Regions from separate parts of the Paenibacillus sp. UASWS1643 genome, predicted to be linked through region 1. Evidence: predicted binding sites of a transcription regulator. Region 1 holds the regulator's gene; each other region holds the start of a gene.

Region 1 (10,897 bases):
AGTCAACCCCGAAGCCATCATCGTCTGTACAACATTGGTTGCCTGATCAAAGTCATTGCGTGACCCAGTGGAACGTCCACCGTAGTACATTTCCTCCGCAGCGGCTCCTCCGAGTGCAATCATGATCTGCTCTTCCAGGAAACGCTTCGTATAGAGGAACTGTTCCTGTTGCGGGTTGTGACGTACATATCCCAGCGCCTGACCACGCGGACTAAGTGCCACCTGACTAACACTGCCTGGACGAACGAGTTCAGCCATAATGGCATGTCCCAATTCATGAATGGCGACCCTTTTCTTCTCTTCCACACTGGACTCACGGTCTGTCTTCTCACCCATCATGACTTTATCAATGGCCAGGGACAAGTGCCGTTGTTCAATGTGTAACAGTCCGTCCCGCATGGCGTATATTGCTGCTTCGTTCATAACACTTTCAAGCTGCGCACCGGAAAACCCATATGATTCCTCGGCTGTCTTCTCCAGATTAACTTCCTCCATCAGAGGTTTGTTCACAGCATGCAGTTCAAGAATGTGCTTTCTGCCCTTTTTGTCGGGCAAGTCCACTTGAATGTGACGGTCAAAACGTCCCGGACGTGTCAGGGCACTATCCAACATTTCTTTGCGGTTCGTTGCAGCTATAACCAGAATTCGAGGTGTCTCAGAAGAATAAATTCCATCCATCTCCGTCAAGAGCTGATTCAGAGTCTGATCATACTCGCGCTGTTGACCACCTTCACGTTTACCCCCGATGACATCAATCTCATCGATAAATATAATGGCATTTTCCTTATTTTCCTTGGTAGCACGGGTTCTCGCATCCTTGAATAAATCCCGAATTCTGCTGGCACCCACACCAACATACATTTCCACGAACTCACTACCCGATGCTGCTACAAAAACAGAATCTGTGTAATGGGCAGCAGCCTTGGCCATCAACGTTTTCCCTGTCCCTGGAGGGCCCGTCAGCAAGATCCCTTTTAACGGACGAATTCCGAACTTCCGAATTTCTTCATGTTTGATGAGAAAGTCAAGTGCTTCACGCAATTCCTGCTTGGCACTGTCCTGACCTCCAATTTCTTCAAAAGTAAGCTTCGAAGGTCCTTTCTTCTTCCGTTTACGTTCCTGTGCAGCGCCTACTGTAATCCCGCCGCGCATTTGCATCATGAACAGCAGACCACCGACAACCGCCGCTGCAATAAGAATCGGAACAATATTAACACCAGTAAACGCAAGGAAAATAATCAACACAGGAAAAAATCCGATGGCAACTTCTTTTGTCCATTTAGGCATTAGGCCACACTCCTATCTGACCGGGCACACGCGGCAGAATTATAAACTTGCTGGCATCTCCGTCACTGAGACTGACATATACATTGTTGTCATCCATAGCTGTATTCACTTTAATCCCGTTCGTCGCCATCTTCGACAACGTTGGTGTAATCTCGGTGTACTGCTTGTTCTCCATCGCCTGGGCTACGGTAAACATGGCATCACCCCACCAGTTCTCAAGCGCCTCGTTGGAATGATCCACAACATCCAGCTTTAACGAGCGTGAACCAATCACCGTCTGTCCTTCTTTGTGAATATATTGTACCAGTCTGCCCAAATCAACATCCGGTTGCAGATCCAGTTTCAATTGTACGTCATTGCGGTTAATAGTTAATTGAACGTCATTGACTCCATCGTACCGTGTAACCATCTTTTCAATCGGATTCTGCACGGCCACCTGACGATATACAAACCAACCTCCAAACAACACAACGGCTGAAATGACGGCAGTTAAAGCAATAGGCAATACTTTTAGCTTCAAGTGAATTACCCCTCCCAGATTTTGGCCTAACCTACTGGCTTATTGGTATATACGAATATGTGCACATTGACTCCTGCGAGAATTTCGACAGGATTATTTGTTTTGAATGTAACTGTGAGTACATATCTGAGTATATCACATCGTATATACATTTTCGAAGGCGAAAATATGAATAAATTATTAATTTTAACTATTTAAATCAAAAATGTTTACAGACAACACAAAGAACCGGTTCAGTCGGATATCCGTCTGCCGGTTCTTTCATTTCTCTAATTCTCTAGTTATGTCACTCTATTTGTACTAGCTGTTCGGGAGTGTGTAGACCAGGTCCACCTGTTCTCCATTGCTAAAACGATAAAAGCGATAGTGGTTATGCGTACCGTCTTTATAATACACTTGCCACACATATATTCCATTCACAACTCCGGGCATGATTCGTTTAATCTCGCCGGCAGGAACTTCAGAACTGAAGCGATTGCGGATCTGCGCTTCGGACATGCCATTCTGCAGCAGCTCACTGTGTACAGCGTTTGCACCCTTAGCCGGTTGATTGTTTGCATCGAATTTAACCCAGACCATAACATCCTGGTTATCCTTATTTTTGCCGATCAGGGTCCAGTAGATGTTGTCAGAGCCTTCTTTGTCTCCCCAGATGTACTTGCGCAATTCATCATAGGATGTAATGCCCAGTTGCTTCTGTGCTGCCTGTATAGCGAGAGCTTCTTCCTTGCGCTGGTCCTGCGTGACATAGACGTAATAACGCTGAAGTCCAAACAGAATCAGAACCAGTGCAAGCAGCGAAATCCATATCCACTTCTTTTTTTTCTTCAAAAGCCGAACTTCCTTTCCCTATGATGCTCTGTCCTGCAATTAACGAGCAAGCAGACCATCAAATGCCAATTGAGACTCACGCAAAATGCGTTCTTCATCCAGCGTCAGACATTCGCCGTGTTTGACCACTTGTTTTCCATCCACCCATACGTGCTCAACATCTTTGGCAGAAGCCGAGTAGATCGTATGTGAGATCAGGTCTGTATGTGGATAGAAATGTGCCTGTTCAATGTCAAGAGCGATAAAATCAGCCTTCATGCCGACCTCAAGTGCTCCGGTATTGTTCAAGAAAATGGATTTGGCACCGTATGACGTTCCCAGGAGTAACGCTTCGCCTGCTGGCACAGCCGTCGGGTCACCAGATACACCTTTGTGGATCAATGCAGCCAGTCTCATTTCCTCGAACATATCCAGGTTGTTGTTGCTTGCCGGTCCGTCTGTTCCGAGTGACACGGTAACTCCTGCTTTCAGTAACGCAGGTACCCGCGCAACACCGGAAGCGAGTTTCAGGTTACTTCCCGGGTTATGGGATACAGCCACATCATGACGGGCCAAAATTTCAATCTCTTCGTCATTCAGATGCACCGCATGTGCAACCAGGGATGGACGAGAGAAAAAGCCCAGTTTCTCCAGATGTGCCACAGGACGCAGTCCATAATCAGCCACGTTCTGCTCCACTTCACGAAGCGTTTCAGACATATGTGTATGGAGAGGAAGGTTCAGGTCATTCGCGACCTGTACAAGCTTCTCTATGTAGTCAGGAGGGCATGTATATGGGGCGTGTGGCGAGATTACGGTTGTAATGCGACCATCTGCCTGTCCATTCCACTCACGTGCAAACGCTGCCGACTCCTCCAGCTTCCGCAGTTGCTCTTCTTCCGAGCACAGCCCGATTACACCACGTGCCAGTGCTGCTCTAACGCCGGATTGCTCCACAACTTTGGCAACTTGATCCATGTGATCGTACATGTCCAGGAAAGCTGTAGTTCCGCCTTTCAACATTTCAAGCACCGATAGCGAAGTTCCCCAATATACGTCTTGTGAAGTCATTTTCGCTTCCATCGGCCACATTTTTTCCTGCAACCATACTTGCAACGCAAGATCGTCTCCGTGCCCTCTGAGCAACGACATTGCTGCATGACCATGCGTATTGATCAGACCCGGCAGGAAGAACAGTCCTTTTCCATCCACTTTGGTACAATTTTTGTCTCCATCCGGCAATGTCTCACCAATATGCACAATCTTGTCATCCTCAACAACCATGTATCCTTGAACCACGTTCCATGTTGTGCCGCCTTCATTAACGGCAAATTTGCCGTTGTGAATTACCCATCTATTTGTTGTCATCTTCCTCGTCGTCCTTTCCAGTCTCCAAGTAATAGGCCAAACTAAGCAGATCCGTTGTAAAGTCAGCATGGTGAATGCGGATATGCGGCGGTGTTTTTAGAATGGTTGGTGCAAAATTAAGAATCGCTTCGATTCCGGATTCAATAAGCTGATCGGCTACATTTTGGGCTTCCGTATCCGGAACCGTGATAATTCCGATGCGGATGTTTTCTGTTTTAACCGCTTCCGTCAATTCATTCATTGGTTTTACCGTCAAACTGTTAATTTGACTACCAATCTTCGGTCCATATGCATCAAATACAGCAACAATCTTCATGTTGTCTTTCAGATATGCGTTGTAGTTGGACAAGGCTTGACCGAGATTACCCGCTCCTACCAGAGCTACATTAATTTGCTGATCAATTTTGAGAATGTGACGAATTTTCTCGATCAAATAGGATACATCATACCCGATCCCTTTACGACCAAAATCACCGAAGTAAGCCAGGTCTTTACGAATTTGGGCCGGATTCAGATCCAGCCTCTGTCCAAGCTCTTGAGAAGAAACAGTAGCCACCTCACGCTGATGCAACTCGTTCAAATAACGCAAGTATACAGGCAGACGTCGTACCACCGCTTCCGAAATTTTATCCGATTTCATTCTTGCTCCCCCTTACCAAGGCCACGATAAAATAATAGATGAAAAGATGAGCATTCTGTATAAATTCAAAGATAGACGTTGTATACAGAATGCTCCTTGTAATTTAGGTTATAAGTTCTTACGTGCAACTGCTTTAATCGGATACGGAAATATCTAATAAAGTTTAACGCCAAACGATAGTGTCATGCAATGATATAACGAACAAAACAACCATTATTCTTGTTCATTAACAGGTTTTTCCAACCACTCGGTAATTCGTGGAACCATTTGCTCCGTCAGCATATGCTCCATTTTGGGACCAGGCAAAGAATATAAAAAGAATTTACCATAGTACGCTTCAATCACCCGTGTATCATAAACAATGACAATTCCTCTGTCCTTCGCTGTACGCACCAACCGTCCAAATCCCTGCTTGAAACGAATGACCGCTTGCGGCACGGACAGTTTCATGAACGGATTTTTCTTCTGTTCCTGAAGCAACTCACTCTTGGCTTCCACCAACGGATGATTCGGTGGCTGGAAAGGCAGTCGCACAATAGCGAGACAGGTTAGCGCCTCTCCCGGGATATCTACACCCTCCCAGAAGCTGCTTGTACCCAGAAGTACCGTAGCTTTGGCATCTTGGAACCTGCGTGTCAATTTGGAACGACTTCCACTGTCAACGCCTTGCCCAAGCAACGAGATGTCGTTACCAGATAGCGCCTCCTTCAGTGGATCATAGACCTGCCGCAACATCTTGTATGAAGTAAACAGAACCATCATGCGTCCACGCGTGGCAATTGCGGTCTCTGCGAGTGATTGCACCAGCATATTGACAAAGTGCGCATCACCCACACTGCCCTTCACACTCGGGAAATCACGCGGAATCACCAGAAGTGCCTGATCGCGATAGTTGAAAGGTGATGGCAGCATCGACGTTAATAACCGATTATTCTCGGAAGCTTCCTGCAAGCCAAGCTGTTCAATCATGAACTGGAATGACTTATCTACAGAGAGCGTAGCCGATGTAAGCACAACACTTTTCTTTTTATCAAAGAACAAATCCTTAAGTTGTGCACTGACATCTACAGGTACAGCATACAGCTGAAGAGATTTGCTGCGGAACTGACCGCTTGCTTCCATCCAGTACACCGTTTTGACATCATCCATACGCATGAAGAAACGCAGATTCTCCTTCAATGTGGTCAGATCTTTCAGCAGTCCTGTAATGTCCGTGATCAGACTATCCGATTGATAATCATCCTGATCCTCTTTCACCTCAAGCAGCAATTTGTCCCCTTTGCGGACCAAATCCCCCAGAGTCACATAGATCTGGTTCTCCAGATCCTGCAACTCCTGCCATTTCGCAGGTTTCTGAGATGCTTTCAGACGCAGGGAAAATTGCCCCGTCTCTCCCGGTGAAGCATCACTTCGTTCAGGCAACAGACCGAACAAGGCATCGCTCATACGATCCCACAGCTCCTTAACTTCAAGAGCGAGCGGGAACATCTGATCCACCATGGAGCCCCATTGCACCGAATTTTCATGCCCGGATAACTGCGAACGAAGCATAGGCAGCTGACCATTACGACTGTCCTTAAACAGGCGGGTCAGTGTATGAACCAAGGTGAAATATTTCATATGCATTCCAAGATGTTTTCCAGCGACATCCTCCAGATGATGTGCCTCATCGATCACAAGACTCTCATAGGCTGGCAGCAGCTGATGCGCGGCTTTCACATCCGTAAATAATTTGGAGTGATTGGTGATTACGATATCTGACAACCCGGCCTCATGTTTGGCACGATGGTAGAAACATTTGCGGAACCATGGACATGATCTTCCCAGACAAGACTCAGATTCGCTCTGTACCGTCTCCCAGAAGTCCCCTCCGCGTCCGCTAAGGTTAAGTTCCTCATCATCTCCGGTTTCGGTCTGCGTAAGCCAGACAATCATCTGAGCAGCTGTGAAATAATCCTCTTTGGGTGTAGCGAATTCACGTTTATTGATTTTGTGTTCAAACTTGCGCAGGCACAGGTAATGTCCACGTCCTTTGAATACAGCAGCCTTAAACGGGAACGGAACCACTTGAGTCAGCATCGGAATGTCCCGCTCTCTCAATTGCTCCTGCAGGTTGATTGTATGCGTGCTGACCATAACTTTCTGTTCTTGCTTCACACTTTCGTAAATAGCAGGCAAGAGATAACCCAGAGATTTACCAGTACCTGTTCCTGCTTCGATCAAGAGATGTTTCTCTTCATCCAGGGCTTGCCTTACACTGCTGAACATCTGAGTCTGCGCTTCACGCTCTTCGTAATGATCCAGCGTATCCTTCAGATTCTCACGAACCTGGTCCATAAACTGTTCGAAGCTTACACCATCGAGGGGGTTAGCTTCCCGCTCATCGCGTGGTGCACCTATATCAGTCCAATCACTTACATTAAGAGCAAGCTGACGATAATAGGTATGTCCGTCCAGATCCTGAATCGGCTCTGCTTCCTTCTCACTGCGCATTCCGTCCAAAAACCAACCCAAGTCACTGTCTTCTGGTGCAAACAGGTCACTGAGGCGCTGAATCGTTATGAGCGGTAATTCCTTTAACTCATCCAGACACTTGAGCAGCACATAGGCTGTCGCCAGTGCATCACTGTCTGCCTGGTGAGGGCGATCATGTTGAAATCCAAATTCGGAAGACACGTAACCAAGTTGATAAGAACCCAGTGATGGGAATGTAATCTTCAGAAAATCAATCGTGTCCAGAATGCGGCCAGTGAACGGCAAATAACCGCAACGGTCAAGAGCATTCTGCAAAAAGTGAAAATCAAAAGCGACGTTGTGTCCAACAAGCACCACATCATTAAGCAGCGGAACCATCTCCATCATCATCTCTTCGAGTGAAGGAGCGTCCGCCACATCTTCATCGGTAATACCCGTCAACCCCGAAATAAACGGGGGAATCGGTACACCAGGGTTCACATAAGAACTATATATTTGAGTTATGCTGTAGTCATGATCTATGATGGCAAGTCCGGCCTGTATAATCTCACCGTCGGACTGCGTGCCGGTTGTTTCGAAATCCAATACGGCAAATTTCATTGCAATGTACGGTCCCTTCCATTCCAGTCTATGTTACAGCATAGCAAAAAAAAGGGGATTTGAAAATTAACTGACAAAAAAGCGGTGTCCCCGCCGCTATGCCAAAGGAGGGAACACCGTTTTTTGTCGCCGAATTCCCGCTTAATGAAGGGTCGTCAGCTGATTAGCATATTGCAATTTCCCCCTGTTCAACCTGCAAGCTTCCATGTTGTACAGTGGTTCGGTCAATGTCGGGTCATACTGAAGGGCCTGTGCAAAGAGTGAACATGCAGCTTCGGGATTCGCAAGCTTGGCTTGAATACAGCCCAGGGCGTTACATACAAGCCCTTTTAATCGAGGAGAACCCTTAAGGTACATGATCTGCTGCAAATGTGTCCCGGCTTCCGCCATTTGTTCCAGATTCAGATACGCGAGTGCCAGGTAAAACCGTGTCAATGCACTCTCCGGATGGTCGGTCACAACCCGGGAGAACTGCATGATCGCCTGCGGATACATCTGTAATTTGAAATAGCCCTGACCTCGACTGAAACATTCCAGATGGAGTTCAGGCAGAGCAGTAACAGCTTCCTGTTCCGGTTCAAGGGAAGTAGGCTTATCCATCTCCCGCTCCCTCACCTGGCTCATCTTTTCTTCAAACATCAGCCATTCATCCAGCATTCCGTCACTCATCCGCTTAAGCAAATTCCACTTTTGCAACAATTCCTGTTTGGTCAGGCCTTCAGCGGAAGGATAGCTCTTGATAATTTCATCTAACATGTCGTTCATTTCTGCGAAAACATGCTGGAACATCGATGCATCCCCACCCTTGAAAAAATGGATTAGTGCAGTGACCTGTACTCATTTTTTGCTTCAAGGGCCGATTTCATTCTCCTTACCAGTCGATTACATAATTGTTGCGTGGACTTCCTGTTTCATCGTTTGTACAGGTTTATTCTGTCCATCTACAAACACAACGGTTGGTTTGTGAGTATTTGCCTCTTCTTGAGACATCATGGCGTAAGAAATGATAATGACGTTATCTCCAGGCTGCACCAGACGTGCAGCTGCGCCGTTAAGACATATGACCCCGCTTCCGCGTGGTCCTGGTATCACATAAGTTTCCAGACGTGCACCATTGTTGTTGTTCACAATTTGCACTTTCTCGTTTTCCATCAAGTCGGATGTTTCCATCAAGTCTTCATCTATGGTAATGCTACCCACATAGTTCAAGTTGGCTTCCGTTACCGTAGCCCGGTGAATTTTGGATTTCATCAGTGTTCTAAACATGGGACAGTACCTCCGATTTTTGCAACCTTATATTGTCAATCAATCTTGTTTTTCCGAATTTCACCGCAAGTGCAATGAGCAGATCATCACGTCCTTGAACTTCTTCCTGATCTGCGAGCGGCTCCAGGCTTGGAAAAGCCTGAATCTCGGCGTAGTCGATAACCGCAAGCGGTGAGGTTGCAATCTGCTCGCGCAGAATACGACGGATATCTGCGGCGTTTATAGCTGCACCTGTATCTGCGGCTTCCTGAGCTACACGCAGTGCCTTCGACAGAACCAACGCCTGTGTACGCTGTTCAGCGCTAAGATAGACATTTCGTGAACTGAGGGCAAGCCCATCCTCTTCGCGAACAATTGGACAGGGTACAATTTCTACAGGCATATTCAAATCATTCACCATCTGTTGAATCACCGCAACCTGCTGAGCGTCTTTCATTCCAAAAAATGCACGCTGTGGCTGTACGATGTTGAAGAGCTTGGAGACTACAGTTGTTACCCCATCAAAATGACCCGGACGGGAAGCACCACATAAGCGCTCCGTCAGTTTTGAGACAGATACCGTCGTTTGTCTTGCCTGTGGATACATCTCTTCCACAGAGGGAATAAATACGATATCCACTCCTTGTGAGCGTGCTGTTTCCACATCTCTGGCTTCATCCCGCGGATAGCTGTCAAAATCTTCATTAGGACCAAATTGAATCGGATTAACAAATATGCTTAATACCACGATATCGCTCTGTTGTCTGGCTGCCTGCATCAAGCTTGCATGACCTTGATGAAGATAACCCATTGTTGGTACCAGACCTACAACGGATGCATTGGAACGAATCGCTTGACGCTTCAAGCTTAGTTCCTGTCTTAACTCTGCGATTGTCCGTAGTACTTTCATGAGTTACTCACCACCTTTTCCTTGCGTTGTCCGCCGTACAGTTGATCCAAAACACCATCCGCAGCATTGAATACATGCTCTTCGGCCGGGAACGAACGATCTTTCACTTCTTTCACGTAAGCTTCGATGCTGGTTCTGATTAAAGTACCCACATCTCCATAGGTTTTGACAAAACGTTTGGGCGTATACGGAGATGCGTATTGAACCACATCATGGAATACCAGTACCTGACCATCACAGCCCCGTCCTGCTCCAATCCCGATGGTAGGGATGGATAGTTCCTCCGAGATCGCCCGTGCAACTTCTTCCGTAACCAGTTCAAGCACAATACCAAACGCACCAGCAGCTTCCAAGGCCTTGGCTTCGTCCATCAGACGTTTCGCATCCGCTGCATCCTTGCCCTGAATGCGGTAACCACCAATCTGATTAACTGATTGAGGTGTCAGTCCGATATGTCCAAGAACAGGCACGCCTGCTTGCACGACTGCTCTGACGGTGTCCGCTATCTCAACTCCGCCTTCCATTTTAACCGCATGGGCATGCCCCTCTTGCATCAGTCGACGTACACCCTTAAGCGTCTCATCCACGCTGCCATGATAGGTCATAAAAGGCATATCAGCCACAATAAACGTCTTCTCAGCACCGCGCACTACGGAACGTGTGTGGTACACCATGTCGTCGATGGTCACCGGAAGCGTCGAATTATAACCCAGTACTACATTGCCAAGTGAATCGCCAACCAGGATCAGATCGATACCTGCTTCCTCTGCTAGGAGTGCTGTTGGATAATCGTAAGCCGTGATCATCGTAAGCGGCACGCCATCCTGCTTATATTTTTTCATTTTCACAATATTCAACGCTTGTTTGTTCGCCATTTTCTCTCATGGCTCCTTTCTTCTTTTCAAATAAACGCAACAAAAAAACCTTTTAGTTTTCCACTAAAAAGTCCCGAAAAGTCAAAAAAGAGTCACTTGCGATCGTCCCTTCTGTCTCGGTCCTCTTCGGCTCAGAGCAGAATCCAACAACTCACTTAAACGTATTT
Region 2 (10,897 bases), on a different contig from region 1:
CACTTCCTTGAAGATTTCGGCTACAAAGTGGGCCTGTAACGTTGGTTCTCCGCCAGATATCGTGAGTCCGCCTCCCGAGCTGCGGTAGTAGGATAGATACGGCTCAATTTCAGCCAGTACCTCCTCAAGCGTCATTTCTTTTCCACCATCCAGCGCCCATGTATCAGGGTTGTGGCAATATTGACATTTAAGTAGACATCCTTGCATAAAAAGCACAAAGCGGATGCCTGGGCCGTCAACCGTCCCGAAAGTTTCGAGTGAATGAATATGTCCTTTAACCATGCTGCCTCTTCCTTTCTGTATCCGCATCCGCTGTGCGTTTAATATGTTTGGAATGCCTTGCTCTAGCAGTCCTCTACTTGCAAATTATTTACATCGAGCCATGGAACGTACGGTTGATGACATCCAACTGTTGTTCACGAGTCAGTTTAATGAAGTTAACGGCATATCCGGATACCCGTACAGTCAGTTGCGGATAGTTTTCCGGGTGATCCATCGCATCAATCAATTGCTGACGATCAAATACGTTAACGTTCAGGTGATGAGCGTTTTGACCGAAGTAACCATCCATCATCGCAGTCAGATTGGATTTACGTGTAGTCTCCTCTTTACCCAATGCTTTTGGCACGATGGAGAAGGTATTGGAAATACCATCAAGACTGTGTTCATAAGGCAATTTGGCTACAGAGCCAAGGGATGCCAGTGCACCTTTTTTATCACGACCATGCATTGGGTTCGCGCCTGGAGCAAATGGTTCACCTGCTTTACGACCATCCGGTGTGGTCCCTGTTTTCTTACCATATACCACGTTGGAAGTGATCGTTAGAACGGATTGTGTTGGAACTGCGTTACGGTAAGCTTTGTGCTTGCGAATCATGCCCATGAAGTTCTCGACCAGTTCAACAGCAATGCTGTCTACGCTGTCTTCATTGTTACCGTAACAAGGAAAGTCTCCTTCGATTTCAAAATCAACAGCGATGCCTTGTTCGTTACGAATTGGTTTTACTTTGGCATATTTGATTGCACTCAGTGAATCTGCTGTAACCGAGAGACCGGCTATACCACAAGCCATCGTACGTACAATGTCACGGTCATGTAATGCCATTTCGATACGCTCATAGCTGTATTTATCGTGCATGTAGTGAATGACGTTGAGGGTGTTCATATACAGTTTCGCCAGCCACTCCATCATTGGTTTGAAGCGTTTCATAACCTCATTGTAATCCAGCACTTCGCTAGTGATGGCAGGATACTCAGGTCCAACTTGTGCTCCGGATTTCTCGTCACGACCACCGTTGATCGCATACAGGAGAGCTTTTGCCAGGTTGGCACGAGCGCCGAAAAATTGCATTTGTTTCCCGATCTTCATCGCCGACACACAGCATGCAATACCGTAATCGTCACCGTAGATTGGACGCATCAGATCATCATTTTCATACTGGATTGAGCTGGTTTCGATGGATACTTTGCTGCAATAATCTTTGAAAGCTTCTGGAAGTTTCGTTGACCAGAGAACAGTCAAGTTCGGTTCTGGTGCAGGACCCAGGTTGTGCAGTGTATGCAGGAAACGGAAGCTGTTTTTGGTTACACGTGTTTCACCATTCACAGACATACCGCCGATGGACTCAGTCACCCATGTCGGATCTCCACTGAACAGTTCGTTGTAATCCGGTGTGCGCAAGAATTTGACAATCCGCAGTTTCATTACGAAATGGTCAACCAATTCCTGAGCCTGTTCTTCGGACAAAATACCTTCTTGCAGGTCACGTTCAATGTAGATATCCAGGAAAGAAGATACACGTCCCAGTGACATCGCAGCACCGTTTTGTTCTTTGATCGCAGCAAGATAACCGAAGTACAACCATTGGAATGCTTCTTTTGCTGTAGTCGCTGGCAAGGAAATATCGAACCCGTGCATTTCGCCCAATTGTTTCAATTCTTGCAATGCACGAATCTGTTCAGACAATTCTTCCCGCAGACGAATGACATCTTCATCAATAACATCAACTTCGAGTGCGTTCAATTCACCTTTTTTGTTACGAATCAGGAAGTCTACCCCGTACAAAGCTACACGACGATAGTCACCGATGATCCGGCCACGGCCGTAAGCATCTGGCAGACCTGTAATAATCCCTGCTTTACGCGCTGCACGCATATCGGAAGTATAAGCATCGAATACACCCTGGTTATGTGTTTTGCGAATGTTTGTAAATATATCAATGACGCCTTGAGGCAATTCGAAGCCATATGCTTCACATGCATCAATCATCATCCGGATTCCGCCTGTTGGTTGAATGGAACGTCTGAATGGAGCATCCGTCTGAACGCCGACAATCTGTTCTTTGGATTGATCCAGATAACCTGGTTGGTGAGAAACAATAGTCGCTGGTGTGTTCACATCAACATCAAGGACACCGCCGTTATCCCGTTCCTTTTTGGTCAGATCAGATACGATCTCCCACAATTCTTTGGTATTCTGGGTTGCACCTGCTAGGAATGCTTCATCACCGTAATACGGAGACAAGTTGTGTGCCAGAAAATCATTCACATCTACGGATTTGGTCCATGTTCCTTTGGTAAAGTTTCTCCAGCCTGTTTGTTGTTTGACATCTTTTTCAATCACCGACATCGTAATCCCTCCACTAATTTGGATTTCTGGACACATAACATCTTGCTTTATTCGTAGCATTGTGTGCCCAGAGCCGCGATTAATGTGAATTGTTTCACATAAACCGGAACATGTTCTCTCTACTTGGGAACCGGAACCGCGGAATGAATGTTTTTCTTACATTTTCAGTATACGACTTGAGGCTTTCACCATCTGTGATTTTTGTCACAAAGTCAGTGAACTAACTCACTCCACCTGTGCTGTGTCCCATTGAACCCTATTTAGTTTCACACTTAGCCACTCCGCGGGCAGAACAACTTCCGATCGCTGTTATCCCCGGATTTTTTCAATTTTATATTTCAAAGGGGAAAATCCGGGGATAAAGGCGAACGCTCCGCTTCTTCAGTTTTTTCTGCCCTCTCCGTTATTGTGTGAACATCTGGCTCAAACGGTCACATCACGGATTCCGTGTAACCTCTTTAGAACCCTTTTGCTCCTCTATGCTCGGAGCAAATCAAATCTTAAAATAAATCCTGAAAAACAGGTGCTTCGCTCTTCTGTTTTTCTGCCCTCTCCGTTATTGTGCGAACATCTGACTCAAACAGCCACGTCACGGATTCCATGCCACCTCTTTAGAACCCTTTTGCTCCTCTATGCTCGGAGCAAATCAAATCTTAAAATAAATCCTGAAAAACAGGTGCTTCGCTCTTCTGTTTTTCTGCCCTCTTCGTTATTGTGCGAAAGACGGCAATCGGGGCTCCCCTCTCGGGGAACCCTGATCTTCTTGCCGTAAGGCACGCTTCATTCTAGATTCTTTATTCAAACTTTCCGTAGAAAGCGTTGCGGTACACATCAGCCAGTTCAGTTACCAGCGGCAACTTTGGATTGGCGGTTGTACATTGGTCTTCGAAGGCACGGTCAGCCAGATAATCTACATGTGCTTCGAAGTCTTTGGCATCAAATCCGATTTCCTGGAACGATTCTTCAATGCCCAATGTTTTGTTCAGTTTGCGAATGGCATTGATGAGACTGGTTACGCCTTCTTCTGTCGTGCGAGCAGGCAATCCCAAGATGCGGGCAATTTCAGCATACCGCTCATCCGCTACAAAGTGCGAATATTTCGGGAACGATGCGAATTTAGTCGGTTTTTTTGCGTTGTAACGAATGACGTGTGGCATCAGGATTGCATTGGTGCGTCCGTGTGCGGTGTGATACTGACCGCCCCATTTGTGCGCCAAGCTGTGGTTAATACCCAGGAATGCGTTGGCAAACGCCATACCGGCAATCGTGGAAGCATTATGCATTTTCTCACGTGCCAGTTTATCTCCTTGCAGCGCAGATTGCTCCAGGTATTGGAATACCAGCTGGATTGCTTTGATCGCAAGTCCATCCGTGTAATCATTTGCCATAACAGATACATAAGCTTCAATCGCATGCGTCAGTACGTCCATACCTGTATCGGCAACGGCTGTTCTAGGCAGGGAGTATACGAACTCCGGATCGACAATCGCTACGTCTGGTGTCAGCTCATAGTCGGCCAATGGATATTTGGTGTTACCTTGATTTTTATCTGTGATAACCGCGAACGATGTCACTTCAGAACCTGTACCGGATGTGGTTGGAATCGCTACAAATTTCGCTTTTACGCCGAGACGTGGATATTTGTAGATCCGTTTGCGGATATCCATGAATTTTTGTTTCAGATCGTTGAAGTCCGTGTCCGGATATTCATAGAACAACCACATAGCTTTGGCAGCATCCATCGGTGATCCACCGCCGAGTGCGATAATGCAGTCTGGTTGGAAACGGCGCATCATTTCGGTTCCGCGGTCTACCGTTGTTGTGGATGGATCTGGCTCAACATCGGAGAACACTTCGATCGCTACTGGCATTTGGCGTTGACGCAGATAGTGTTCTACTTTTTCAACATATCCAAGTTTCACCATCATGGCATCCGTAATAATCGCCACACGTGTGATATCAGGCATTTTGGCAAGATACTGTGTTGCCCCTTTTTCGAAGTAGACTTTGTTCGGCACTTTGAACCATTGCATATTCACGGTACGGCGAGCCACCCTTTTCACATTGATTAAGTTCACAGCGGTTACGTTGGAAGAAGTCGAGTTACGTCCGTATGATCCGCATCCCAGTGTCAATGATGGCATGTTTGTGTTGTAGATATCCCCGATGGCACCGTGTGTGGATGGTGAGTTCACAATAATCCGTCCAGTTTGCAGACGATCTGCGAATTTGCCAATCACTTCTTCATTTGTGGAGTGGATAACCGAGGAGTGACCCATGCCGCCAAAAGCAACCACTTCTGCTGCACGCTCAATGCCCTCTGCTGCCGTTTTAACTTTGTAACAAGCCAGTACCGGGCTTAATTTCTCAGCCGACAATGGGAATTTCGTACCTACTCCTTCAATCTCGGCCACGAGAATTTTGGTGCCTGCTGGAACTTCAATTCCGCACAACTTCGCAATGCTCACCGCAGATTGACCAACAATCGCCGGGTTCACCGCACATTTCTCGGCATTAATCGCACCTGCTGTCAATTTTGCTGCTTCATCTTTGTTAACAAAGTAACAGCCGTTCGCAATCATTTTTTTCTTCACTTGATCGAAGATCGGTTCTTCAATGATGACCGCTTGCTCGGAAGCACAGATCATACCGTTGTCGAAGGACTTCGACAGGATCAAATCGGTCACTGCCTGATTGATATCCGCGCTTTTCTCGATAAAGCAAGGTACGTTACCCGGTCCTACGCCCAGTGCAGGTTTACCACAGCTGTACGCTGCACGTACCATGCCTGATCCGCCTGTTGCCAGAATGAGAGCCACATCATTGTGATTCATCAGTTCGTTTGTACGATCCATGGAAGGATCATCAATCCATTGAATACAATCTGCTGGTGCACCATGTTTCACAGCCGCTTCCAGCAGGATTTTAGCAGCTTCCCGGCTACAATTCTGTGCAGATGGGTGGAAACCAAAGATGATCGGGTTACGCGTCTTGATGGAAATCAATGCTTTAAACATCGTCGTTGATGTTGGGTTCGTGACCGGTGTAATCCCCATAATAATGCCGACCGGCTCCGCAATTTTCTGGAAGCTCTCATATTCATTATCTTCAATCACACCTACGGTTTTGTCATACTTGATGCTGTGGTACACATATTCTGTTGCAAATATATTTTTGGTGATTTTATCCTCATACACTCCGCGGCCTGTTTCTTCTACGGCCATCTTGGCGAGCATCATGTGTTTATCCAGACCCGCAAGCGCCATCGCTTGCACAATCCGGTCAATCTGCATCTGATCCATCTTCATGAATGCGGCGTGTGCTTTATTCGCTTTGTCGATTAACGTTTGAATATACTGACCTGCTGTCGGTTCTTTTGCTGGGGCGACTTCGTTCTTTACAGCCATCTCCCTCATCCTCCTAAAGGTTCGTATTAGTTTGTCTCTCTCGTTTACATTCACATCGTAACATGACAATAAACTTAATTATGTGATTTTTTTCACAAAGTATAACAAATTTAATTTAAGTTTTGTATTGTCCTCCATACAACCATTTTCACTTCCTATTTAAAATATAGGGCTGTAAAATTCATCCTCCCCATTAAAAGTGAATTTTATCACAATGTTTGAAATTTCGTCATTTTTGCCCCCTTTCCTTCCCCCTCAAACGGTAAGATTAGGTATATACTGAACTTAAAAATTGAACCACCGCAATTTGTACCGTCCTTCCTCCCGGCCGAGATGACCCTGATCAGGACGGCAACGGTTTGCGGCGAACCTCGGAGGCTACTGCTTACTACAGAAGGTCGTCCGATGGACATAAAGGGGAGATAGACTTATGAGAGAACTAACAACTGTACTGGAAAAGCGCGGTAATACTAACTGTTTCTCGGAAGCAAATTTCAACCATCTGCTGGTTACCATGAAAGATAGAACCTATCCGGAAGGTACACATCTGTACTGGGAAGGCGACATCTCTGACAAACTTTATTATATGAAACGGGGTCGTGCCCAGATCACCAAATCCACGGATGAAGGCAAGGAACTGATCATGTACATGTATCAATCCGGTGATATGATTGGGCAGGCTGATCCCTTCTTTGGCTCTAAACACAGCTTCTCAGCGGAAGTGCTGGAGGACAGTGAGATCGGTGTATTGGAGCATAAAGACCTGGAGATGTTGATCTGCCAGCATTGTGACTTTGCGATCGACTTTATGAAATGGATGGGCATCCACCACCGGTTGACACAGACCAAATTCCGGGATCTCATGTTATATGGCAAACCGGGTGCACTTTGCTCCACCCTCATTCGGTTGTCGAATTCGTATGGTGAGCCTCATGGAGAGCATGTCATTATACACAAAAAAATTACCCACACGGACCTGTCCAATATGATTGGAGCCACTCGTGAAAGTGTAAACCGCATGTTAAGCGACCTGCGCAAGAAAGATGCGATTGAATATGACAATGGCATGATTGTCATCAAAGATCTGAAGATGCTGCAAGGGATCTGTCACTGTGAGCTTTGCCCGAACGAGATCTGTCGTATTTAACATTTGGCTATGCTAATCGGGTATTACTTATAAATTTAATGAAAAAAAGCCCAGTTCTCTAAAAAGAGATTGGGCTTCTTGGTATACTTAGGATGCATTGGTCAATTCAAGCTTTACCGCATCACGTGGATTCAATTTCATGTCCAGACCATTTTCCATTAATTCTTTGTCATTCACCATAATGACCCACCGCTCATTCATACGAGGCGTGACATTCTCGACCGAAACGACAAATTTGTTATTCTCCGACATTCTTACAATGCCGCTGGACTTCAACACATCGCGAACTGTGCACTCTTGAACGTAGACGCCGGCATATTGACGATTAAGGGTTGGCATAATGTTTCCACCGCTAACCTTGAGTAACGTTGTCTGATATGCAACGCCATCCCCCCCACTGTCAGCGGCTTTCACGTAAATGATCACTTCATCTTTGGCATGAAGTTCCATGTCCCAATCTTCCTGCTCAATATCCTTGCCATTCAATTTGACAGCCCAGCTAAGCGAAGAATCCAGAGAAACTTCACCGACGGATTGAATCCGTTTGCCATCTGCCGTAAAATCGACCAGTCCGCTATTGAGTAATGCTTTTTTGAGTGTCAAACCCTCACTAAAATCTCGCTTAATGGACTTTGTTGCATCAGGCAAAAACGTACTGCCATCTACAGCCACTGTGATTGTATTCGCTGTTTCTGTCTCTTTGACAATTGGCTGTTCAGAAGGCTGTGTCTCACTACAACCAGCCAAGATCGCCAGCAGGAGCAAACATACACCTATGTAACCGGGGATTTTCTTCATCATGTAGGTAACACCACCCTGCGTAAAATCATTCACCCTGTTGTCCATAACCTCTATTATGGCACAACCCTAGGCAAAAAAAAGTGTCAAAGCCGTTACTTTTATTGCGCGTGCCCTCCAGAGAGGGCTTATACAACAAAGAGAGCCTGCACACAGGCTCTCCAATCAAAATCATTTTTATGTTCTCATTGGTTACGTTATCACTGGACACTAGCCTGCATATATGTCCGTCCTCCGTCGCCATCTTTCAGATATGGATTAAGCCCAAAGAACTGCTCCTCAGATACGTATACACCTGTCAGCAATCGCCCTTCAAGCAATCCACCGTCCACCTGCACGCAGCATGAAGGTGCGTCTACATACTCCTGATACAACGGAATCTGCCCATATTGTTGATGTACCTTGAACACCTTCCCTTGCTCATGCAAAGGTCGTTCCGAAAAATAGGTAGGCACAATATAACGGGCAATGACATCCAGTTCCTGCACGCTGTAAAAGGGTTCATCACCAAGCCATGGTGCAAACATTCGAATCTTCTCATATTGTGACCAAACAACCGCCTGAATCAGCATTTCTGCCTGAACCAGCCGACCTTCTCCCACATCCAGAACCAACCGCTTACCATGGATGGTTTCCTCCATCTGAGAAGTCGTTGAATCAGGTTGTCCCAGCTCACATCCGATACACTTCCAGCCCCTGGACGTTTGAATCCATTTTTGCAGCACCGCCGGAGCTAATCTCGGACCATCGTTGTTCACAGAATGCGTATTCACTTCGGCAAGATCATCCTTAATTGAACGGGAATATGCTGTGCGCTTGAACAACTCCGCAGCTTTTTTATAAATTAGATGGACCTGAATGGATGCGCTCTCAAGTTCTGCAATATCTTCTTTGCCGTAGCGTACTTCACGGGATAAGCTTTCTTCTCTCATGACAAGTGGGCCTCCTTCGCTCCGGCCGTCTGTGGCCATTTTCTATAGATTATACTACAACTCATGACAACATGTGCATAGCCCAGGAGAAAAACGCCGATCCACCTAATACTTAAGACAAAAACCCCTGATTTCCACGGAAATCAGGAGTCTATGCCATTCATGTAACAAAAGTGGGTGATGCTTATACGTTAGTCAACCCACTGCTCAGCCCAGTCTTGAATTTGATTCATGACGGGCTGGAGCGCTCTACCTTTCTCCGTCAGTTCATATTCAATACGAACTGGCGTCTCGGGATAGACGTGACGAACCAGAATACCTTCACTCTCCAAATCTTTCATCCGTTCGGATAACATCTTATCACTCATGGATGGAATCAGATTGGAGATATCCTTGAATCGCTTCGAACCACTCATCAACGTTTGAATAATTAAACCATTCCAGCGCTTGCCCAAAAAAGAAAACGCCGTCTCAAAACGCGGACACATCCGCAAGTCTTGACCTTCCACATTAATCACCTCTTTAGAGATCACTCAAACCAACTTACATTTTGTTAGTATATTTCATAATAACATATTTAAGCTTCAAAGAAAACGCCTGCAACTAAAAAGTTTAAATTTTAGAAGCATAACATCCAAAATGGATCATACATCCCAGTATACATTACACGCTGCGTCGTAACCATGGGAAATATCGTATAACTTCCCCATAGTACTATCTTACCCAAAAAGAACCCAACTGCCACAGTCATCAATGACTCGGAGAAGGATTCTTTTTGAATAAAACTTATATAATTTCCATTTCACGATTGAGCTAGTGAATTAGACCAGCACGCCACCAAATGGTCTTACAGGTTCGCTCTTGCCAAATTCCGGCTTAAAACTGCGGGCAGGATATGCCCATTTCACTGCGTTGCTGATTACTCGCAATATTTCCGGTTTGTAATAGGTCGGATACGTCTCATGACCTGGTCGGAAATAAAAGATTTTACCTTCACCACGCCGGAACGTACATCCGCTCCGGAATACTTCCCCACCTTGGAAGTTGCTTACAAACACCAGTTCATCCGGTACTGGAATATCGAAGAATTCACCGTACATCTCTTCTTTTTCCAATACAATCTTGCCTTCGATGCCATCCGCAATCGGATGAGATGGGTTAACACACCATACAATTTCCTGCTCGTCAGCTACACGCCACTTCAGATCGCAGCTGGTTCCCATCAGTGCTTTGAATGGTTTGGAGAAATGACCTGAATGGAGCACAATCATTCCCATCCCGTTCAGCACTCGCTGCGCGACCTTCTGTGAGATCTCATCGCTTACGCGATCATGTGCCATATGTCCCCACCATATGAGCACATCTGTGGAATTCAGCACTTCATCACTTAATCCGTGTTCAGGCTGATCCAGTGTAGCTGTACGAATAGCAAAGCCTTCGCCGCCAAGTCCGTCAGCCAGTGCTCGATGCAGACCATCCGGGTAGACTTCCCTTACTTCATCGTGAATTTTCTCATGGACAAATTCATTCCAAATGGTGACGTTGATCATATTCAATTTCCCCCTAGTGTAGCTCTAAACCCACCACATATCGCCCAGCGGTTCTTCGATTAATACTTGCTGGAGATTTTGCACGGCTTTAGAGAATCCTTCTTCAACCGACATGAGACCGTCTTCGTGCTCAATACTTACTACATAATCATATCCGACAAGACGCAAGGCACTCATAATGTCTGCCCATGTCTTGTTATCATGTCCATAACCAACCGAGCGGAACTGCCAAGCCCGATCCAGCATATTGGTATAGTCCTGCATATCCGTTACACCGTGTTTGTTCACGTTTACCGGATCAATTGTTGTATCTTTTGCATGGAAGTGATGGATGGCTCCTTCACGTCCCAAGATGTGAATTGCCTGAACCGGATCAATACCTTGCCACCACATGTGACTTGGGTCAAGATTGGCTCCGATCACTTCACCGGCTG
Region 3 (10,897 bases), on a different contig from region 1:
GTCCTCCATGGCGCGCTCGTCTGTGCGTGAAGCATCAAATAAACGGAAATAGTTGTTCAACAGTGTAGTGGTACTCATAGTACTCATTTATATTCCTCCCAGAATAAAAAGCCATTTTCCAATCTTTCAGTTCGAATATTTTCGAACTAATCGAAAAGAAATGTAACACACTTCCTATACTGCCCGCAAGAAATATATAAGTTGAGACCGACTTTTACACTAACACGGAGAGTGCAGAACCAATCTGAAGAAGCGAAGCGTGCGCATTTATCACCGGATTTTTCCCTTGGACCAAGGGAATAAAGAAAATCTGGGGATAAGAGCGATCGAAAGATGGTACTGCAATCGGAGTAAACAAGTGTAATAGTTACAGTTCAACTTCTATAGTTCGAAATTTTTCAAACATTGAAAGGTGTGGCCGAATATGCTAACGTCATAGATATGAGAACTCCAACGATACCTATGGCTTCGGAACTGAAGTTGACCACGGTCTGCAATGCATTGGGTGATCCGATCCGCATGAAAATTGCACATTGTCTGGCCAGCTCTGGCGAGAAAAACTGTTCCGCCTTCGAAGTAGACCATATTTCCAAATCCACGTTGTCCCATCACATCAAAATTTTACGTGAAGCTGGCGTGATCCAGCCACGCATTGAAGGTAAACAGCATTTTTATTCCCTACGAAAGGAAGAACTAAACACACGTTTTCCAGGCCTCGTCGAGATGATCCTGAATACAACCGAGGAATACGTACATTAAAGTAAGCAGATTTGAGATAGAAGAACTACTTTCATCATGATCGCAATTCCCATAAAGGAGGCTAACCATATGGACAAAAAAGCAGCAAAGATACTGCTGAGCACCTTCTGGGGAGGTGGTGGCTGGAAAACAACCTCTCTACCCTTCTCTGGAGATGAATTTGAATATGCCAAAAGCAAAGGTGTTATGTTCGATCCACTCACGATCACGCATGACGAGATTGTCCAACGTCTGTACGACATGCATCAGGATGACTCGTTTAAAGAACGGGTGATTTCGGCATTTTTACATAGTCTGTCCACCAAAAAAGTCTATCTGCGCAGCGCATTATCCAGTTGGGCTTTAACATCGAACATGCCTTTGCATACTTACGGGGAACGTCCTGCCCTTCACCCCAACACCAGCTCCTGTGGGGATTGCAACTTCCTGCGTTTGCAATCAGACAAGGAATATTCCAACGTCGACTTAAACGTCCTGAACTTTGAACGGATCAAGTGGGGCGGCGTGCGTCATGGCTGGCTTATCTATTGCCTGATGGATCTGGAATTACTGCTACAGGACAACGATACAAGCTATGAAGTAACCCCTGAAGATCAGGCGATTCTTGTCAATCTGCTTGAAGCAGCTCAGACGGAAGACCCCAAAGACAGTGCTCGTTCACTCGAGAAAAAGTGGAAGGATCTCTTGCCTTCCAGCAAACAGGAGCGCGATGCGCTGCTGGAAATCTGGGCGGCAGCCGGCATACTGGTTCCTGGGGACAAACCGAGGAAAGGCAAAGGGGGGTCCGGCGATTTTGTCTTTGCAGCAACCTGGCAAGGTGACGATGGATATCATGCAGAAAATGTAAATCATTATTTCGGCCCCTATCTTCCTCAAATGCGATAAAACCTGGACTTTGGCTCACCTTTGCGTACGTCTGGTTACAATAATGACATCGACAGATTTCCTGTTTAACTCGTATAATAAGGGGAAATTGGTAGATGGGAGTGAAACAAGCGAGTTTATGGTATACATACTGGCTTTTATAGTGTCTTTTGCTGTCGTGGTTCTGCTTATTCCGCCGCTTGGTCGACTGGCTCACCGGCTCGATTTTGTGGACAAGCCTCGGGAAGATGTGGAGCGTAAGCTACACAGGCAACCTATCCCGCTCACGGCGAGTTACGCGATATTTACTGGATTTTTCCTGACATACATTGCTCTGACGAAAGAAATCACATGGGAAACAGCGGCTCTGGTCGCTGGTGGTATGCTTCTGCTAACGATTGGTACCGTCGACGACTGGTACAAAACAAAAGGCAAAGATTTTCCTGCCCTGCCCAAAATGCTCGTACAGGTCTCTGCGGCAGTACTCGTATTTGCTTCTGGCATTGCGTTCACCGGATTTGTGAATCCCTTCAACGCGGAGTATGTCATGCTTCCAATCTGGCTGCAATTCATTCTCACGATCCTGTGGATCTTCGGGGTGACAACAGTCATCAACTTCTCGGACGGCATGGACGGACTGGCTGGCGGGTTATCGGCCATCTCGGCAATTACCCTGTTCATCGTGGCGCTTGCCAAAGGTCAAAGTGATTCCGCACTCATGTCGATCATTCTGGTCGGTGTAACGATTGGTTATCTGAAGTACAACAAAGCTCCTGCCAAAGTGTTCATGGGTGATGCAGGCGCTACGTTCCTTGGCTTCATTCTGGCGGTTATCGCTCTGGACGGTGCATTCAAACAAGCAACCATGTTGTCCATCTTCATTCCAATTCTGGCGCTGGGTGTACCGATCTTCGACAACATCTTTGTCGTTATCAAACGCTTCATTCAAGGTAAAGCGATTTATCAGGCAGATGCGAGTCAAGCCCATTATCGACTGCTGCGTGCCGGATTGAATCACAAACAGGTTGTTGCTGTCCTCTATCTGGTTAGTACCTGCCTGTGTCTGTCTTCCATTATATTGATGCTGGTAGAGATGTAAGTATCCGCAATGTAAGCGTTCATGTCGAAATGTAAAAATAGACGAGTCCAAGATTTCTTGGCTCGTCTATTTGTTATGCTTACATGGTTAAGTGCTCATTCCGCACTCATTCGGTGTCATTCGCTAATTGATAATTCATGTATAGGTTCAGTCCAGCTCAATCATCTGGGCTGGTATGCAACATCCACACATCTTGAAACGCAGGCGCTCATAAGCTCACACTTATCTCGAGGCTACCGGTGGCAACGGTTGTTCTTGTTGCTGCCGACCTGTCCACCTCGGCCGATCAAGTTCAATGAGACGGCGGTATCGCTCTTCCCCAGCCAGCAATTGTTCGTGAGAACCCTGCATGGCAATCTTTCCATTTTCCATAAAAATAAGTTCATCCATCTGTTCCGCACCAATCAGGTGATGGGTCACCCATATCATCGTTTTGCCTTGCAAAATGTCAAGAATGGTCCGCATCAACTCGCGTTCCGTCACCGGATCAAGCCCAACGGTTGGTTCATCCAATATAATAACAGGTGTCTCCCGGAGCAGTACCCGGGCCAGAGCAATCCGTTGCCTTTCCCCACCGGAGAAACGCAGCCCCGTCTCCAGCATCGGCGTATCATATCCCTGCGGCAAGGATTCGATCAGACCAGATAAACCTACTTGCGTGGCCACCTTACGAATCTCCTCATCCGTTGCATGTGGACGACCAATCCGCATATTATTGGCTACTGTGGTGTCGAACAGGTGTGGGCTCTGATTCAGCACCGCGATGACATCAGTGATACTCTCACCCAAGGTCTGCACAGGCAAATCATTGATCAGAACTTTCCCCGCAGACGGAAGTAATGCCCCCTGAATCAGCTTCAACAATGTCGATTTGCCGCCGCCGCTTCGTCCAAGAATAGCTAATTGTTTGCCTTGTGGCAGATGAAGGAATACATCATGTACGGCGTAGGAATCATCCGCTGCATAACGGTAACTTACGCGATTAATCTCGATGTCTGCTCTTAGTTTGGGTGGAATGCGAAGGCGAATTCGTCTGTCCGGAATATCATTCGCCGCTGGCAAGGACTCGGATGACTGTCCAGCCATCATGTTGCCGTTTTTTACTACAGAGATCGATTTGCCTGTTCCGCCAACATCATCCACTCCAGTCTGCCCCTGAAGATCCGATTTCCCTTCCAGCTGTTTCAAGCGGTCCAGTGATTCCCGGTACTGAGGCAGATGCTCCACCGCATCCCCTACAGGCAGAAGTGTTTCCGTGAGCGGGAATAACACCAATACAAAAGCAGCAATCATCACGGCAGGTAATTGCCCGACAGAAGCGGCGTTTCCAGCCCATAGCGTCACGGATACGACCATCAGGCCAATGACACACTGGGCCATCAGATCACGCCAGCGTGTCCAGCGCCGCAACTTGCGACGAATCGCATCGACCTGTTCTTCCGCCTCTTCCTGCTGCTGAACAAATTCGGTTGCTCGTCCACTTGCAAGCCAATCTCCCAGTCCAAGCACACCGTCAGTCAGTCGGGTATACAACCTGCTGTTTTCCTTTTTCAGCCGTACACGCCATTTCCACGTCACTTTCAGGGAAATCGCAGGTAGCGCGGCAACAAGGAATAACATATACAAGCCCATCCACACCGCAAATCCCAGATCAACACGGCCAAAAGCAATCACAGCCCCGCCGTACATCACAAGTGCAGTAACAGCGGGAAAGACTGTACGCAGATAAATATCCTGCAACCGCTCCACATCATCGGCGAGTGCTCCAAGTACATCTCCAGTCTGCATGCGAGAACGCAAGAACAGGGCCTGTGGCTCCAGAATGCGATATAGTCTCACCCGTTGATCGGCCAATACACGCAGTACGGCATCATGTCCTGCCAAGCGCTCGATATATCGAAACACCGCGCGGAATATTCCAAATGCACGTACACCAACAATAGGTACATACACCATCAGAATATTCTCAGGACGCAGCGCAGACTTGGAGATCAGAAATCCGGAGGTGAACAGCAACAGTACCGCACACAAGGCAGCGCATGTACCCAGCGCAATGACTGCGATGAATCTCCAGCGGTACTGTGCCACATACGGAGCGATCCAGCTATTTTTTTCTTTTCCGTTACGGACGGTCTCCATATGTTCATATCCGGACTTCATTTTATATCGCCTCCATCTGAGCCTGAATCATCTGATAATATACACCTTGTCGTGCCAGCAATTCCTGATGTGTTCCCGTCTCTGCCACTGTGCCGCCATCCATGACAATAATCCGATCCATATGTGGCATCCAGTGCAGACGATGGGTAGCCAAAAATACAAGTTTGCCTTCAAACAGCGGCAGCATCGTCTGTTTCAGTTCATACTCTGTTTCCACATCCAGATGAGCTGTCGGTTCATCAAGCAGCAGGATGTTCCGTTGACTAAGCAAGGCTCTTGCCAGAGCCACCCGTTGCTCCTGCCCACCACTAAGCTGTCGGCCGCCAGCCCCAATAGGCTCATGCAACCCAGCGGATAATGAGGTCAGAAGCTTGGTTAATCCAGCTGCGCTAATGGCCTTGGCCACCTCCGCATCCGAAGCCTCCGGCATGTAGAAACGAACATTATCGGCCAAGCTTCCACTAAAGATATACGGATACTGCGGGATAGCTGCCGTCTGTCTTCGCCAAGATTCGAGCATATCCGGTGTAACCGGCTGTCCGTTAGCCAGTACTTGACCCGAAGTAGGTAACTGGAAACCAGCCAATACATCAATTAATGTGGACTTGCCTGCTCCGCTGGCGCCAATAACACCGATTTTGCCAAGACCCGTGATCTGAAATGTGACATCCTTTAGCGAATAAGGACCTTCATCATCATGCCGTACCTGTACATCCGTTAGAGCCAATCTGCTATTCTCATTCCAGGAGAACACTGAGGAAGCGGAAGAAACAAGCTCAGGAATAACATCGGGATCAAGATCAGGATGCACCGCAGCCATGTTATCGCTCAACACGACACGTATGGTCGAGATGCCGGCCTTCCTTTTACCCGAAGGTAATGATGGTGTAGATCCTACTTCGTCCTCTGCCGTATCCGGGTGCGCAACAACATTAGCATAGGCTTCCTTCTGTTTCTGTTCAGCGGCTCTACCCCGTTCGATCACCTGACTAATGGCCGCTCCAGCTTCCTTGCCGTCCAATGTGGCATGATAATCAGCGCCGAGCATACGTACAGGCAGGAAATATTCGGGTGCCAGAATCAGTACCGTCAACGCAGGGCCAAGCAGCATATGCCCTTCCGTCAGACGTAATCCCAGACCAACCGCCACGGAAGCAACGGACAGCATGGTGAAGAAATCGAGTGCAAACGAAGAAAGGAAAGCCATACGCAGGGTGGACATCGTCGCCTTCCGATACCGCTGACTGACCCGCCGAATGGAGCCTTCATGTGTTTTGCTCTGTCCCAATGTTTTTAGCGTCTCCAGCCCACGCAAGGTATCAACAAAATGGTTAGCGAGTGCTTTGTAGGATCGGAATTGTCCGTCTATCTTCCGCTGGGCTGCGAGGCCAATCAGAATCATGAACACGATCAGGATCGGTAGTGTCAGCATCAGAATAACCCCGGACATCAGATCCAGCTTGAACACATACAGCAGAATGACGATGGGTGTGAATCCTATGCCCAGCATGCGAGGAATGAATAGTTCGAGATACGTCTTGTACTGGGCTGTTCCCTCACGTGCCAGTGTAACCAGATGTCCTGTGCCCTCCGTCTTGGCATAACGCGGTCCAAGTCTGAACCACTGCTCCACCATCTGTCTGCGCAGATCAGTCCCTGTCCTCTCCGCATATCGTGATGTCACGAGTTGTAACCAGAAGGATAGAGCGTATCGGGCGGCAAAAGCAGCCAAGAACAGCAGCAGTACAGGGTACTGCTCTGTTACGGATGAACCTTCAAACAATGCCGTGATGGCCTGTGCCAGCCATTTGGCTTGCATAATGATCGTCATCGCCTGTAACAGTACCAGCGCTGATGCCAGCGCGAGTACTGGCCGGATGCCCGGCAGCTTCAGCAGCCCCCGTCCCATATCAGTACTCCAGGTGGTGCTGCTCGTTCAGGCGTTTGCGGAAGATATAATAACTCCAGATCTGATAACCAAGGACAAATGGCAGCAGTGTACAAGCCACAATCGTCATTACTTTCAATGAATAAGCACCAGATGCCGCATTGTATACGGTCAGGTCAAATGCAGAACCAAACGAACTCACCATGACTCTTGGGAACAGCCCGATAAATACAGAAGCAAAGGCAATTGCAATCACCGCACCTGTCATACCAAAAGCCCAGCCTTCACGCTTCTGACGCACGAAGTAAGCCGCAAGTGCAAGCGCGACTGCGCCAAATACAACCATGATCCAAAGGGCCCAGCCCCGTACGGTGAATACATCGGTCATAAAATACGTCATTAACGCATAAACAGCGAGCAGTGCAGCCAGCGGCAGCATCAATTTTTGCGCTGTATTCAAGGCACGCTCTCTGAGTTCCCCGACTGTTCGTAGTGAGGCAAACAGCAATCCATGAACCAGACACAGCAGGGTTACACTCAAACCACCAATCACGGTGTACGGATTAACAATATCGAAGAATCCTGCACGCAACTGCATCTCCCCATCAATAGGCAGACCCTTCATGAACGTGGCAAAGACTACGCCGAACAGGAAAGGCAGGAGCGCGCTGGATACCACAATGATGATATCCCATGTTTTGCGCCAGCGCTGCTGTTTCATTTTACTGCGGAATTCGAAGGCAACCCCGCGACCAATCAAGGCGAGTAACACTACCACAAGCGGCAGGTAGAAACCACTGAACATCGTGGCATACCAGTGCGGGAAGGCTGCAAACATGGCGCCCCCTGCTGTAATCAGCCATACTTCATTACCATCCCAGAACGGACCAATCGAGTTGATCAGGGTCCGGCGTTCGCGGTCCGTTTTGGCAATAATGCCTGTAGACATCCCCACACCAAAATCAAAACCTTCCAAAAAGAAGAAACCGACAAACAATACGGCAATCAGCAAAAACCACAACTCACTTAGTGACAACGGAATAACCCCCATCCACGCCGAACGGATCGGCCGATTTATCGTGATCTTCTGGCTTCTCGACCGCAAACGGCCCTGCCTTGATCTCACGTACGAACAGGTATACCATCACGATTCCGAGAACCGTATACGCGGCGGTAAAAGCGATGGTCGAAAACAGGATCATTCCTGCGGATACGTTCGGTGAGACCCCGGCTTCGGTGGTCATATAACCAAATACCGTCCATGGCTGCCTACCAACCTCGGTCATAATCCAACCAGATGTATTGGCGATAAACGGTAGGGAGATGGCGAATACCATCAGGCGCATAAACCACTTTCCAGCGACCTCCAGCTTCTTGCGCATGGCCAGGAACGTACCGTATAGCGCCAGCGCAATCATCAAACCACCTGCTGCAATCATGATGCGGAAACTCCAGAACGTTGTCCGAACTGGCGGGATGTAGTCCCCCGTTCCATACGTCTGCTCATATTCAGCCTGAAGCTCCTTCATGCCTTTGACACTACCGGAGAACTTACTGTAAGACAGATAACTGAGTAACCCTGGGATTTTGATCTCACCGGAGTTCTCCTGTTTGTCCGGGTCAATAAAAGCAACCACCGTCCATGGCGCTGGATCTTCTGTCGTCGTCCATGTGCCCTCACTGGCTGCCATCTTCATCGGCTGTGTCTCCACCAGATATTGCGCTTGGAAGTGCCCGGAGAAAGCGACACCGAATGAGGAGATAAGAGCAATAATGATCGCTATATTGAACGATTTGCGGAAGATCTCCACATCCTGTTTTTTCATCAGTTTGTAAGCACTGATTCCCGTTACGACCAAAGCACCTGTCATCAAGGCCCCGAAGATTGTATGTGGGAACTCGACGAGAAGCTGACCATTCGTGATGAGTGCAAAGAAATCATTCATCTCGGCTCGGCCGTTGTTAATCTCAAACCCGACCGGATGCTGCATAAATGAATTGGCTGCCAGAATCCACAGCGCGGACAGGAATGTGCCGACAAACACCAGCCAGATGCAGGCCAGATGCACTTTTTTGGACAAACGATCCCATCCAAATATCCACAAACCAATAAATGTAGACTCCATAAAAAACGCCAGTAGCGCTTCAATAGCCAGTGGCGCACCGAACACGTCCCCCACAAACCGAGAGTACTCGGACCAGTTCATGCCGAACTGGAACTCTTGCAGAATACCTGTGACTACACCGACGGCAAAGTTAATCAGGAACAGCTTGCCCCAGAACTTCGCCATCGTTTTGTAGATTTCCTTACCCTTAACAACGTACAACGTCTCCATGATTGCAACCAACAGTACAAGACCGATGGATAGCGGGACAAAAAAGAAATGGAAAATCGTTGTAAGTGCATATTGGATACGCGATAACATAATCGGATCCATACCGTTACCCCTTCTTTCTGTTCACTTCGCAGTATGCGTATCTGGCATTGAAGCTGCACCTTCGCTGTCTGTCCGCCAAATACGTTGATGAACGTATTGTGCCAGATTACCTATCTTATACATGTGATAATTATCACAATCTTCGTCTCTAGAGCAAAAAAAGTGATCCTGGTCACACAAAAGATAAAATTCAGTCTATTATCTCAGCTTGCCAACTTCATGTATTGATGGAAGATACTCATGTTTGGGACGGAATGCCCATATGTTAGTCTCAGGCATATCATGCGAAGTACCGTGAGGGCTTTACATATGAAGTGAAAGCATGAAGTACATGCAGAACGAATGACGCGCCATATTACAGTCAAGGTGAGGTGAACGATTCATGGAAAAACCTGCGCCATTATCAGGTGAAGACTCCGAAGTCAGCCTGGATAAGACCAGTACAACACAGTCCCCGGTCCGATATGTTCTCTTCCCTCGCAAAGGGGGCTGGTCATCCTTTCCCTATCCCGATATTGCTGCACTGCTGTCGATCGAGGGAGAAGTCTACTATGTCAGCAGCCTGACGCAAACAGAAGATGTACCTCCGGTCATTACCGTCATCTCCCTCCCTGAAGCCGAGCAGCTATTGCTGGAACCTCGCACCGTAGCCGTAGTCGCCCATCCCTACTGGCTAATGGCTACGGCTTCGCTGGAGCCTGAGCTATGTATCGCCCTGCTCCCTGAGCCTGCTGGAAACGAAGCAGAATCTCCCTTATGGGAGAGTAGTATTTCCAAACTGGTCGGCATCGCCGATCTGGTAGGCACATCCTCCGAAACACGTTATATGAAGCTGCTTTTCCAAGGTGCACGCGCTATCTGGCTGGGCGGTGAAGACCCTGCACCTGCAGGTACAATGCAAAAGGATGATCTCGAAGTCCCTCTCCGGGACTACGAACTGTTCTTCCTGCATGCGCTGCGGCAGATCCTGTCAGGCACTCCGGATAGCGTCACCCTGCTTCAATGCAGTGTACGTGCCGACTTCTACCGCCAGCTTCGTGCCAAAGCAGGTGCACATGAGACGATATCCTTTTTGCTGGCAGCCTATGAGTACTTGCTTGAAGATCCTCGGGCTATCAATTCACTTCAAGAGGCATTCTCCCATGCGGTCTTGAATGGTCGCAGTGACTGTGTAGTCTCCCACTATAGATTCCTGTCTGCCATTCATGCCCGGGTCGGACAGTTGGAGGACGCCCTGCGGGTGTATGGAATTAGTGCAGCCCATGAACAAGAACGGCATCATTATGAACAGTTATGTCGCTGGCTTGAGGCGGGAGAAGATCAACTTGTACGAGCGGAACTACTGCGTATGAACGATGATTATGGAACTGCGCTGCGCATCCTGGATGAACTTGGCGGAGAAACCGCGAGACATTGGAAATTCCGCATCTACCAGGAGACTGGACGTGTGGAAGAGGCACTGGCTCTGGTGCATGCAGTCGATATTCAGGATGATGTCAGTCGCCGGGACTATCAGCAATTATCCGGCAGTGCGCTGGCACTGCGAGGGGAACGACACGGGGCAGTCCGACATTTCCTTGAGACAGCACTGGAGGATGAAGATGCGCTGGCCCGGATTGTGGAGCTGGAGCTGTTGGATCATGCTGTACAGCAATTGCTTGGGGAGGTGCCATGATGCTGGACCCGAAG

Evidence for each region. Region 1 encodes Rex, which represses fermentation and respiration genes when NADH is low (regulators of the CRP and FNR family bind a similar motif). Its sites were predicted from a motif close to TTGTGAAATATTTCACAA; they were not measured.
Region 2: a site for Rex is predicted at 6,117-6,134, ahead of adhE (bifunctional acetaldehyde-CoA/alcohol dehydrogenase). Genes of this name have one in related genera too.
Region 3: a site for Rex is predicted at 9,330-9,347, ahead of FE296_RS01140 (cytochrome ubiquinol oxidase subunit I). Genes of this name have one in related genera too.

The regions. Positions count from the first base shown of each region.
Region 1 covers NZ_VXKZ01000108.1:62,273-73,169, reverse strand. The annotation lists gene FE296_RS14845 (AAA family ATPase) at 1-1,287, opposite strand, end outside; gene FE296_RS14840 (hypothetical protein) at 1,280-1,807, opposite strand; gene FE296_RS14835 (cell wall elongation regulator TseB-like domain-containing protein) at 2,108-2,638, opposite strand; gene FE296_RS14830 (amidohydrolase) at 2,678-3,985, opposite strand; gene FE296_RS14825 (redox-sensing transcriptional repressor Rex) at 3,972-4,625, opposite strand; gene dinG (ATP-dependent DNA helicase DinG) at 4,839-7,700, opposite strand; gene FE296_RS14815 (tetratricopeptide repeat protein) at 7,842-8,465, opposite strand; gene panD (aspartate 1-decarboxylase) at 8,583-8,966, opposite strand; gene panC (pantoate--beta-alanine ligase) at 8,959-9,855, opposite strand; gene panB (3-methyl-2-oxobutanoate hydroxymethyltransferase) at 9,852-10,730, opposite strand.
Region 2 covers NZ_VXKZ01000098.1:30,353-41,249, reverse strand. The annotation lists gene pflA (pyruvate formate-lyase-activating protein) at 1-282, opposite strand, end outside; gene pflB (formate C-acetyltransferase) at 371-2,629, opposite strand; gene adhE (bifunctional acetaldehyde-CoA/alcohol dehydrogenase) at 3,424-6,036, opposite strand; gene FE296_RS06450 (Crp/Fnr family transcriptional regulator) at 6,467-7,183, shown strand; gene FE296_RS06445 (hypothetical protein) at 7,271-7,984, opposite strand; gene FE296_RS06440 (hypothetical protein) at 8,182-8,913, opposite strand; gene FE296_RS06435 (winged helix-turn-helix transcriptional regulator) at 9,105-9,401, opposite strand; gene FE296_RS06430 (ThuA domain-containing protein) at 9,735-10,463, opposite strand; gene FE296_RS06425 (sugar phosphate isomerase/epimerase family protein) at 10,488-10,897, opposite strand, start outside.
Region 3 covers NZ_VXKZ01000084.1:3,857-14,753, reverse strand. The annotation lists gene FE296_RS01175 (nuclear transport factor 2 family protein) at 1-87, opposite strand, end outside; gene FE296_RS01170 (ArsR/SmtB family transcription factor) at 442-759, shown strand; gene FE296_RS01165 (hypothetical protein) at 829-1,644, shown strand; gene FE296_RS01160 (MraY family glycosyltransferase) at 1,763-2,722, shown strand; gene cydC (thiol reductant ABC exporter subunit CydC) at 2,945-4,882, opposite strand; gene cydD (thiol reductant ABC exporter subunit CydD) at 4,884-6,791, opposite strand; gene cydB (cytochrome d ubiquinol oxidase subunit II) at 6,793-7,821, opposite strand; gene FE296_RS01140 (cytochrome ubiquinol oxidase subunit I) at 7,793-9,208, opposite strand; gene FE296_RS01135 (hypothetical protein) at 9,591-10,883, shown strand; gene FE296_RS01130 (glycosyltransferase) at 10,883-10,897, shown strand, end outside.